DNA from 4 places in the Bacillus sp. KNSH39 genome. Region 1 is predicted to be linked to each of the others. Evidence: riboswitches for the same ligand, from Rfam matches in the RefSeq annotation. Region 1 holds a riboswitch; each other region holds the start of a gene.

Evidence for each region. Region 1 has a riboswitch for lysine ahead of ACUL40_RS07405 (amino acid permease). Riboswitches for the same ligand answer to the same signal wherever they lie in the genome.
Region 2: another riboswitch for lysine. It lies ahead of ACUL40_RS24150 (amino acid permease); the one in region 1 lies ahead of ACUL40_RS07405 (amino acid permease).
Region 3: another riboswitch for lysine. It lies ahead of lysA (diaminopimelate decarboxylase); the one in region 1 lies ahead of ACUL40_RS07405 (amino acid permease).
Region 4: another riboswitch for lysine. It lies ahead of ACUL40_RS00970 (aspartate kinase); the one in region 1 lies ahead of ACUL40_RS07405 (amino acid permease).

The regions. Positions count from the first base shown of each region.
Region 1 is NZ_JBQXYO010000001.1:1,459,637-1,461,846, forward strand. It holds gene ACUL40_RS07395 (sulfite exporter TauE/SafE family protein) at 1-174, shown strand, start outside; gene ACUL40_RS07400 (GNAT family N-acetyltransferase) at 211-660, opposite strand; lysine riboswitch at 981-1,174, shown strand; gene ACUL40_RS07405 (amino acid permease) at 1,287-2,210, shown strand, end outside.
Region 2 is NZ_JBQXYO010000001.1:4,718,372-4,720,581, forward strand. It holds gene ACUL40_RS24150 (amino acid permease) at 1-1,183, opposite strand, end outside; lysine riboswitch at 1,331-1,512, opposite strand; gene racE (glutamate racemase) at 1,714-2,210, shown strand, end outside.
Region 3 is NZ_JBQXYO010000001.1:5,286,506-5,288,715, reverse strand. It holds gene lysA (diaminopimelate decarboxylase) at 47-1,363, opposite strand; lysine riboswitch at 1,544-1,725, opposite strand; gene ACUL40_RS27185 (DUF3888 domain-containing protein) at 1,815-2,210, opposite strand.
Region 4 is NZ_JBQXYO010000001.1:188,240-190,449, reverse strand. It holds gene ACUL40_RS00975 (DoxX-like family protein) at 1-240, opposite strand, end outside; lysine riboswitch at 434-620, shown strand; gene ACUL40_RS00970 (aspartate kinase) at 823-2,052, shown strand.

The DNA.
Region 1 (2,210 bases):
ATTCGTACACTGCTTACTACATTTAAAGTGGATCCAACTATTATTTCACTTTCTTACGTTGCAGTTGGTCTTGTCGTTATTATTTCTATTTTCATTGCTGTTCGTAATCATTCCAATCGTCCTAATACGTCAACGGCTGAGTATCCGAATGATCAGAAGCAAATGCTACCATAACTATAAAAAATACCGCTCAATTTAGAGCGGTATTTTTTATTTTTCTATTTTCCAATTAATCATCATTTCTGTAGCATTTACTCTCTTCATATGTAACTTTTCTAAAACACGCATCGAACTATAATTATCTAGAAGTGTCTCTGCAATTATTGTTTCTACCTCACCTGTTTTGAAAGCCCAATCGATTAGTTCTTTTACAGCTTCTGTTGCATAGCCCTGATTCCAATATTTCTCAATGAATCCATAGCCAATTTCTACTGTTTGATTCTCGTTTGGTTTCCCTTTAAACCCAATATCACCTAAAACGCTATCATCTTCTTTTCGAAGAACATACCACGCCCCCCATGGTAATAAAGCCTCATCTTGTTTCACATTCTCTACATGCCCTACAATATGCGGACCGCTATTATATCCTTGCTCGTTAGCGACTTGAATCCTCTCTTCTGTACACGGCACTATATAGAGCCTTTCTGTTTCTAATTTCATTTTGATTTCCCCTTTTTGCTTAAACGTTACTCTAATTATAACAAATAATATGACTTTATTATGAATGTCGAATTATATTTTTCTGAATTTTCTTTTAATTTAGAGGGTTTTTCAATATTTTTTGCGAAACATTTGTATAACAATTTTTTCTTTGCTTATTGCTACATAATAGTAGGTTCGGGTGGAGTTTTGCAAGCGTTTCCTATACAATAACCGATATTTTTTGACTTTTCCTAACAAAATATCTTGCAATATATTCAGAAAGTCATTACAATTGCCATATATTAAAAATCTTAGCAATATATAAATCCTCATCAATCCGATGAGGTAGAGGTTGCGACTTTTAATAGTAAAACGGACGAGACACAGAGAATGTCAGCTGACTCCGTTTGAAAGGAAAAGTTGCCGAAGTTTATATTTCTTCTCTGGAAATATGAGCTGGGGCTGTCTCCGAAAGGAACAGAACTGTCACGTTTACAAAATTACCGTGTAAACGTGGGGTGCTATCTTAACGGAAGGGTATGATGGGGTGGTTATTTGTGAAACGTTCCGCCAAATTCCTTTGGCGGTTTTTTGTATTTTTCTCCCCCGCTCCTTCCTAACCTACAAGAAAAGGAGTGTTGAACATGAATAGCGCAACAAATCAATCTACCTCTAAAACGCAAACTACACAAGGACAAGGTGAATTAAAACGCGGATTAAAATCTCGTCACCTTACGATGATTTCTCTCGGTGGTACAATTGGTACCGGACTATTTCTTGCCAGTGGTGGTGTCATCCATACAGCTGGACCTGGTGGCGCATTAATTGCATACGCCGCAATTGGAATTATGGTTTATTTTTTAATGACAAGCTTAGCTGAACTTGCAGCTTACATGCCTGTTACTGGATCTTTTAGTACGTATGCAACAAAATTTGTTGATCCATCACTTGGCTTTGCACTTGGATGGAACTATTGGTATAACTGGGCAATTACGATTGCTGCTGAACTTGCAGCCGTAACATTAATTATGAAATTTTGGTTCCCAGATACCCCTTCTCTTATTTGGAGCGGATTATGTTTAGCTATTATTTTCCTTTTAAACTATTTATCTGTTAAAGGGTTTGGTGAATCTGAATATTGGTTCGCACTTATTAAAGTAGTTACGATTATTATCTTTTTAATTGTTGGTTTCATGATGATTTTTGGAATTATGGGCGGTGAAACGGTTGGATTTAAAAACTTCACTGTTGCAGATGCACCATTTAACGGCGGTATCATGGCAATTATCGGTGTGTTTATGGCAGCTGGTTTCTCATTCCAAGGTACTGAACTATTAGGAGTAGCTGCTGGTGAAACTTCTGATCCAGAGCGTAATATTCCGAAAGCGATTCGTTCAATCTTTTGGCGTATTCTTTTATTCTATATCCTTGCAATTCTCGTTATCGGTTTATTAATTCCTTATACAACTGAAAGCCTTGCTGCAAGTGATGTTACAGTAAGTCCGTTTACACTTATTTTTGAAAAAGCGGGCGTTGCCTTTGCTGCTTCTGTTATGAACGCTGTTATT
Region 2 (2,210 bases), 3.3 Mb from region 1:
AGATTGGTGAAACGAGATATGGAATGAGGTAAGCCAGTGTCGATACGGTAATAACGAATGTATAAGCTTCCGCAATGGTTCCTGATAATGTTGAGAATAGGAATACTTGCGACATAATGTTTGTTAATCGTAATGAGTAAATTGGACTTCCTTTTTTATTTGTTTTCGTGAAGAAGGAAGGGAAGAAACCTTCTTTTGCTGCTTGATAAGGTACTTCTGAGCTTAATAAAATCCAGCCTAAGATAGAACCGAACAGGGAAGTAAGAGCAAGTAATGCCATCAGTTTCCCGCCGCCATGACCCATTGCAGCGTTTAGTGCATCTGCTAATGGACGTTCAGAAGCTTGTAATTTATCAACGTGAAGTACACCCATTGTTAAAATTGTAATTCCTAAGTAGATGGCAACTGTAATAAGTAATCCCGCAACTGTTGCGCGTTTTACCGTTTTTGGAGAAACAGCACGGTTTGATAAAAGAACGGCTGATTCAATTCCGATAAACGCCCAAAGTGTTGTAAGAGCAGCTAAATTCACTTGTGAAAGAAGACCGTGTGATGCCCCTGATTTATCAATCATCGGTGTGTACCATTGTCCAAATTTAGAAGCTTCGAATGCAAATAACGTAACGACGATGAATAAAAGGAATCCAGTTACTTTCGTTGTTGTTGCTAAGAAGTTTAGTTTTCCAGCTCCGCTTACACCGTTTGTTAATATAATATGAGTTCCCCAAAGTAAGATGGAACAAATCGTAAATGTAATTAGTTTTCCGACTTCTACGTTAAACGAACCGATTGAAAATAGTAGTCGCGTATCTTTCATAATTGGGAAGAAGAGTGATAAATATCCCGCAAATGATGTAATGATGGCAACGTTACTTGCCCAGTTTGCAACCCAATATCCCCATACCATACTGAAACCAGCCATTTTTTTCTTTTTTGGTGTCGAGAATAAAGCATATGCATGACTTTGTGGCCCTGTCGTTAAATCAGGACGACGAATTGCTAAATTACCGAAAACAAGAGCTAGCATTAAAACACCAAACCCTGTAGTTAACCAAGCTAAAGTGACACCGAGTGGGCTTGCTGTTTGTGCCAACGTACTTGGCACCATGAAAATACCAGCGCCAACCATGTTACCGACAACGAAAGCTGTTAGTACCCAAAAGCCCCATTTTTTTTGTTGCATAGAAAATACCTCCAAAGTTAGTATAACCAAGTCAAGCGAGGAGATATGTATGTCTTCCTGAGTTAGGAAGAGAAGTCCCAAACAAAACAAAAAAAGCATGTAATTTGCCGCTACATGCTTTCTATCTTATAAGAAACCCACGACATACCTCTCGATAGCTCTCCACAAACGAAACGTTTGTGACAGTTCTGCACTTATTAAATGCAGACCCAGCAAGCGTGCATGGTGGACACGACTTACTTCGGCAACCATTCCTTTCTCATTCCTTCATCAATGCCACTACATCTCCTGAAATGATACTCTTAATGATTGCAACCTCTACCTCACCGAGATACGAATGAGGATTTAAATATTAAATTAACGTCTTTAAGAGTAACAAATGAATTTTTATACGTCAATGGATATAGTAATAATCAGATTATAGAGAAGAGTTTGTGATTAAAAGTAAGAGGGGTTGTTATGTGATATTTGAATTTTCGTAATATAATACATATTATTAGCGCTAGATGATTGAAAAGGGGATGAAGTAAATGTCTGTATGTCATAAACATTCAGTAATAGGTGTGCTAGATTCGGGAGTTGGGGGATTAACAGTTGCGAGCGAAATTATAAGACAATTGCCTAAAGAAAGCATTTATTATATTGGTGATAATAAGCGTTGCCCGTATGGACCAAGAAGTGTAGAGGAGGTGCAATCTTTCGTATTTGAAATGGTTGAGTTCCTCAAACAGTTTCCATTAAAAGCGCTAGTCGTAGCATGTAATACTGCTGCAGCTGCTGCATTGACTGAGCTGCAAGAAGCACTTTCCATTCCAGTTATTGGCGTTATACATCCAGGAGCAAGAGCGGCAATTAAAGTAACAAAGAAAGGGGAAATCGGGGTAATTGGAACTGTAGGTACGATAAAATCTAATATGTATGAAAAAGCATTACACGAGCTGGATACATATTTGGAAGTGCATAGCTATGCTTGCCCGACTTTAGCCACAGTTGTAGAAAATCAATTAGAAGATACAGCATATGTCAC
Region 3 (2,210 bases), 3.8 Mb from region 1:
ATTTTATAAAAAAGGAATTGCCCATTCGAACAACTCCTTTTCCTATTTAGACAAGCTCTTTAATACGTATGCGATCGTTCCCAATAATATTTTCATATGTTTCGCGTTCCACAACTACTTGCGATGTTCCGCCTTTTGCAAAGACAACGGCTGGTCTTCGAATCCGATTGTAATTATTCGCCATCGAGTACCCGTATGCTCCTGTACAGGAAACTGCTAGTAAATCAGAAGCAGCGACTTTCGGTAAATGAATATCCCAAATCAACATGTCTCCACTCTCACAGCATTTCCCGGCAATCGAAACGAGTTCCTCATTCTCATCATTCGCTCGATTCGCTAACATCGCTTCATAACGCGCATTATATAAAGCAGGTCTTAAATTATCTGTCATTCCACCATCGACTGATACATATTTCCGAATACCAGGAATATCTTTCACAGATCCAACTGTATAAATTGTTGTCCCAGCATCACCTACAATGCTACGGCCTGGCTCAATCCATATTTCTGGCAATGGATATTCACATACAGTAAATTGTTCTCTCACTGCACTTGTTACAGCTCGCACATATGTCTCAAGAGTTAATGGTGTATCTGACTCTGTGTAACGTATTCCAAATCCCCCGCCTACATTTAACACTTTTACTACATAGTTTGTTTGCTCTCTCACTTCTTCTAAAAATTGGCGAAGAACTTCAATTGCTCGAACAAAACCAGCTGTTTCAAATATTTGCGACCCAATATGTGAATGGATCCCTAGCACATTATAATTTGATTTTTGTAAAGCAAATCCAATTGCCTGCATCGCTTGACCGTTTGAAACACCAAATCCAAATTTCGAATCATCTTGACCTGTTGTAATATATTCATGTGTGTGCGCCTCTACTCCAGGCGTTACACGAATTAATATGTTCACAAATTTCCCATGTTGCATCGCTAAATCGTGTAAAACTTCTAATTCAAAGAAATTATCTACGACAAAACAACCGATATTCGCCTGAAGAGCCATCACTATTTCTTCTTCTGTTTTATTATTTCCATGAAAATGAATACGTGATGCCGGAAATCCTGCTTGGAGCGCAGTATATAATTCTCCCCCAGAAACAACGTCTAATGACATACTCTCTTCACGAGCTACTCGGCACATCTCCATGCACAAGAACGCCTTGCTTGCATATGCTACTTGATAAGAGAAACCACTTTCTTTAAAAGCACGATGAAATGCTCGGCATTTTCCTCGAATAGACTCTTCATCGTATACATAAAGTGGTGTTCCGTATTGCTTTGCTAGCTGCGTCGTATCGCACCCTCCAATTTCTAAGTGTCCTTGCCCATTAATTCGGCTTGTGCCGTGTAAATACATTTAAATTCCTCCCTTATTTCCTCTAAAACTCATAACCCCAATCTTCTATTCATTGCAGCACGCTTTTAGATAGACAAAAAACGCGCGGAACAATGTTCACACGCGTTTCTTATTAGGAAAAATATATATTGAAAAAATAAACGAGTTGTTATCTCCTCAAAATAAGAAACCGCATCAACATCTCCAAATAGCTCTCCATAAAATAAATATTATGACAGTACTACATTTATTCAATGCAGTCCCAATATATGAATAAGATGGTTATTCTTATATTTCGGCAATAGTCCCTTTCAACCTATGATCACAGATTCCATTAAATCTCCCATAGCTTACTCTTTCCTATCGCGGCCTCTACCTTTGAGAGTAGATGAGGTAAGTCTATTTAATTTTCAAACATCTAATTGTTGCTATTAACAATACCAAAGGACCATTTTATTTGTCAAACAATTTTTCATATTGTTTTTTCACAGTTTAGTTTCGTATCATTTGGTAAGCGCTTTACTGAAATCTTTGTCACTTCCCATTCGCCTTCTTCGTTATTAAATGTAATCGTTACCTTCTCAAATGGTGGAGCAATTTTCCCAGCAACACGTTCATACTTTGTCACTTCAATACTTGCTTGAAATAAATATGTACCGCTATACACTTTTTTTAAACTAATAATTTTAGGACATTGATAAGGTTTCAAACTTCCATATTGTTTTTCAATTGCTTTATTTATTTTTGGAAATAAAACAGAATAAAGTGCATCTTCCATAAGAGGTGCATCATATTGGGCTACCGACACACTCGGTGAAGTAAAAAGTATAACACTACTGCATGCTATAAAATATAATAATTTTCGCAT
Region 4 (2,210 bases), 1.3 Mb from region 1:
ACCAGTTTCTTTTCTTATTTCACCTATTGATTCCCCTTCTCCAGCTATTTCAAGCCCAAATCCAATCTTTGTTTTATACAAAAACTTCTGTGGTTCTCCTTCTTTTTTCTCTAAATACGAAATTTCAGTAAAGCGAGCATCCCACTCTGTATGTATAGCTGGTTCTTGCGTATATTCCCATAATTTTCCCATCGTCGTGTTCATTTTTGTCGCAACATAAATAGGCTGTTTCCTTTTCATTCTCCCCACCTCCTATGCACTATAAGTTTAATGTACATGCAATGAATTTATTTTGCTACATTTTTCACAAACTTCCTCGAAAAAAAGAAAGAATTTTTAAAATATATATAAAACACTTGATTCCCCGAAAAATTTAAATTATTATAAAACAAATGTTACCAACAACTTCATAAATCAAACACTCTCGCCTAAAACGTGAGATAGAGGTTGCGATACTTATGAGTATTCTAATGGAGACACAGAGATGTCTATGAACTTAGATGAAAGGAAGTATTGCCGAAATTGATAAATTTCTCTGCATTTATCAATTGGGGCTGTTTTCGAATAGAAACAGAACTGTCATATGTACAGACGTGTACGTATGAAGAGCTATCTACAAAAAAGAGATATCATTTTTTATGATATTCCTTTTTTGGCGGTTTTTTTATTAGCTCCGTTTTCTGTTTCCCTTTTCCTGTAACAGCACCATCCTCACTTATTTGAGATGGTGTTTTTTGTTTGTCTTTCTGGTAACTACAGGAGTATTGGGATTGATATATTTCCTAATCTATTCTTAAAAATAGACGAAAGAAGGAATTTGTAATGGAAACAATTGTTCAAAAATTTGGTGGCACTTCTGTCGGAAGCGTCGAACGCATTCAACATGTAGCAAATTTAATTATTGAAGAATATGAACGAGGTCATAGCATTGTCTCTGTCGTTTCAGCAATGGGAAAAAGCACAGATGAACTTGTCGCACTCGCTAACGCTATCACAGAAAATCCAAGTAAACGTGAAATGGATATGCTTCTATCTACAGGAGAACAAGTAACTATTTCATTATTAACAATGGCACTGCAATCAAAAGGCTATCATGCAATTTCATTAACAGGGTGGCAAGCAGGTATCACGACAGAATCTGTACATAGTAGTGCACGGATTACTGACATTCATACAGATCGTATTCAATCTTATCTTGCTGAAGGTACGATTGTTATTGTAGCTGGTTTCCAAGGAGTCAGTGAAGATTTTGAAATTACAACGCTTGGACGAGGCGGTTCTGATACAACTGCTGTCGCATTAGCCGCTGCACTTAAAGCAAAAAAATGTGATATTTATACGGATGTTACAGGCGTATATACGACGGATCCACGAGTTGTAAAAGATGCTTACAAATTAGACGAAATTTCTTATGACGAAATGTTAGAGCTTGCTAATCTCGGTGCTGGCGTATTACACCCGCGCGCCGTTGAGTTTGCTAAAAATCATAACGTAGTTTTAGAAGTTCGCTCAAGTATGGAACAAGAAAACGGAACAATTGTAAAAGGAGAATGTAACATGGAACAACAATCAATCGTTAAAGGTATTGCATTTGAGGATAATATTACACGTGTCACAATTAAAGGACTAGAACAAGGCTCGCTTTCAACAGTTTTCTCTACATTAGCAGCAGCACACATTAATGTAGATATCATCATTCAAAGTATTACAAATGAAGGAACTGTACATCTCTCCTTCTCCATTCACTCGAATGATTTAAGAGAAACTTTAGAAGTTTTGGAACAAAATCAAGAAACTCTTCACTATGAATCTGTAGAACATGAAAATCACTTAGCAAAAGTATCAATCGTAGGATCTGGCATGGTATCTAACCCAGGTGTCGCTGCAAATATGTTCACTACTTTAAAAGAAGAAGATATTCATATTAAAATGGTAAGTACATCAGAAATTAAAGTGTCTGTCGTTATTGACCGCCTTCATTTAGTAACAGGCGTTGAGGCGCTGCATCAATCATTTATGGCGAAAATTGAGCCTTTCGTGCAAATGAGCTAATTTGATATGTTTAGTAACGCTTATAAAAAAAACATATTAATCTACTTCCTTCCTATTAAATAAAAAGCTATTCGTTAACAAGATGCTATATGATATATTAAAAAACACCTTGTCACATTTTCCTATACTGTGACAAGGTGTTTTTGACTGAAAGGAAT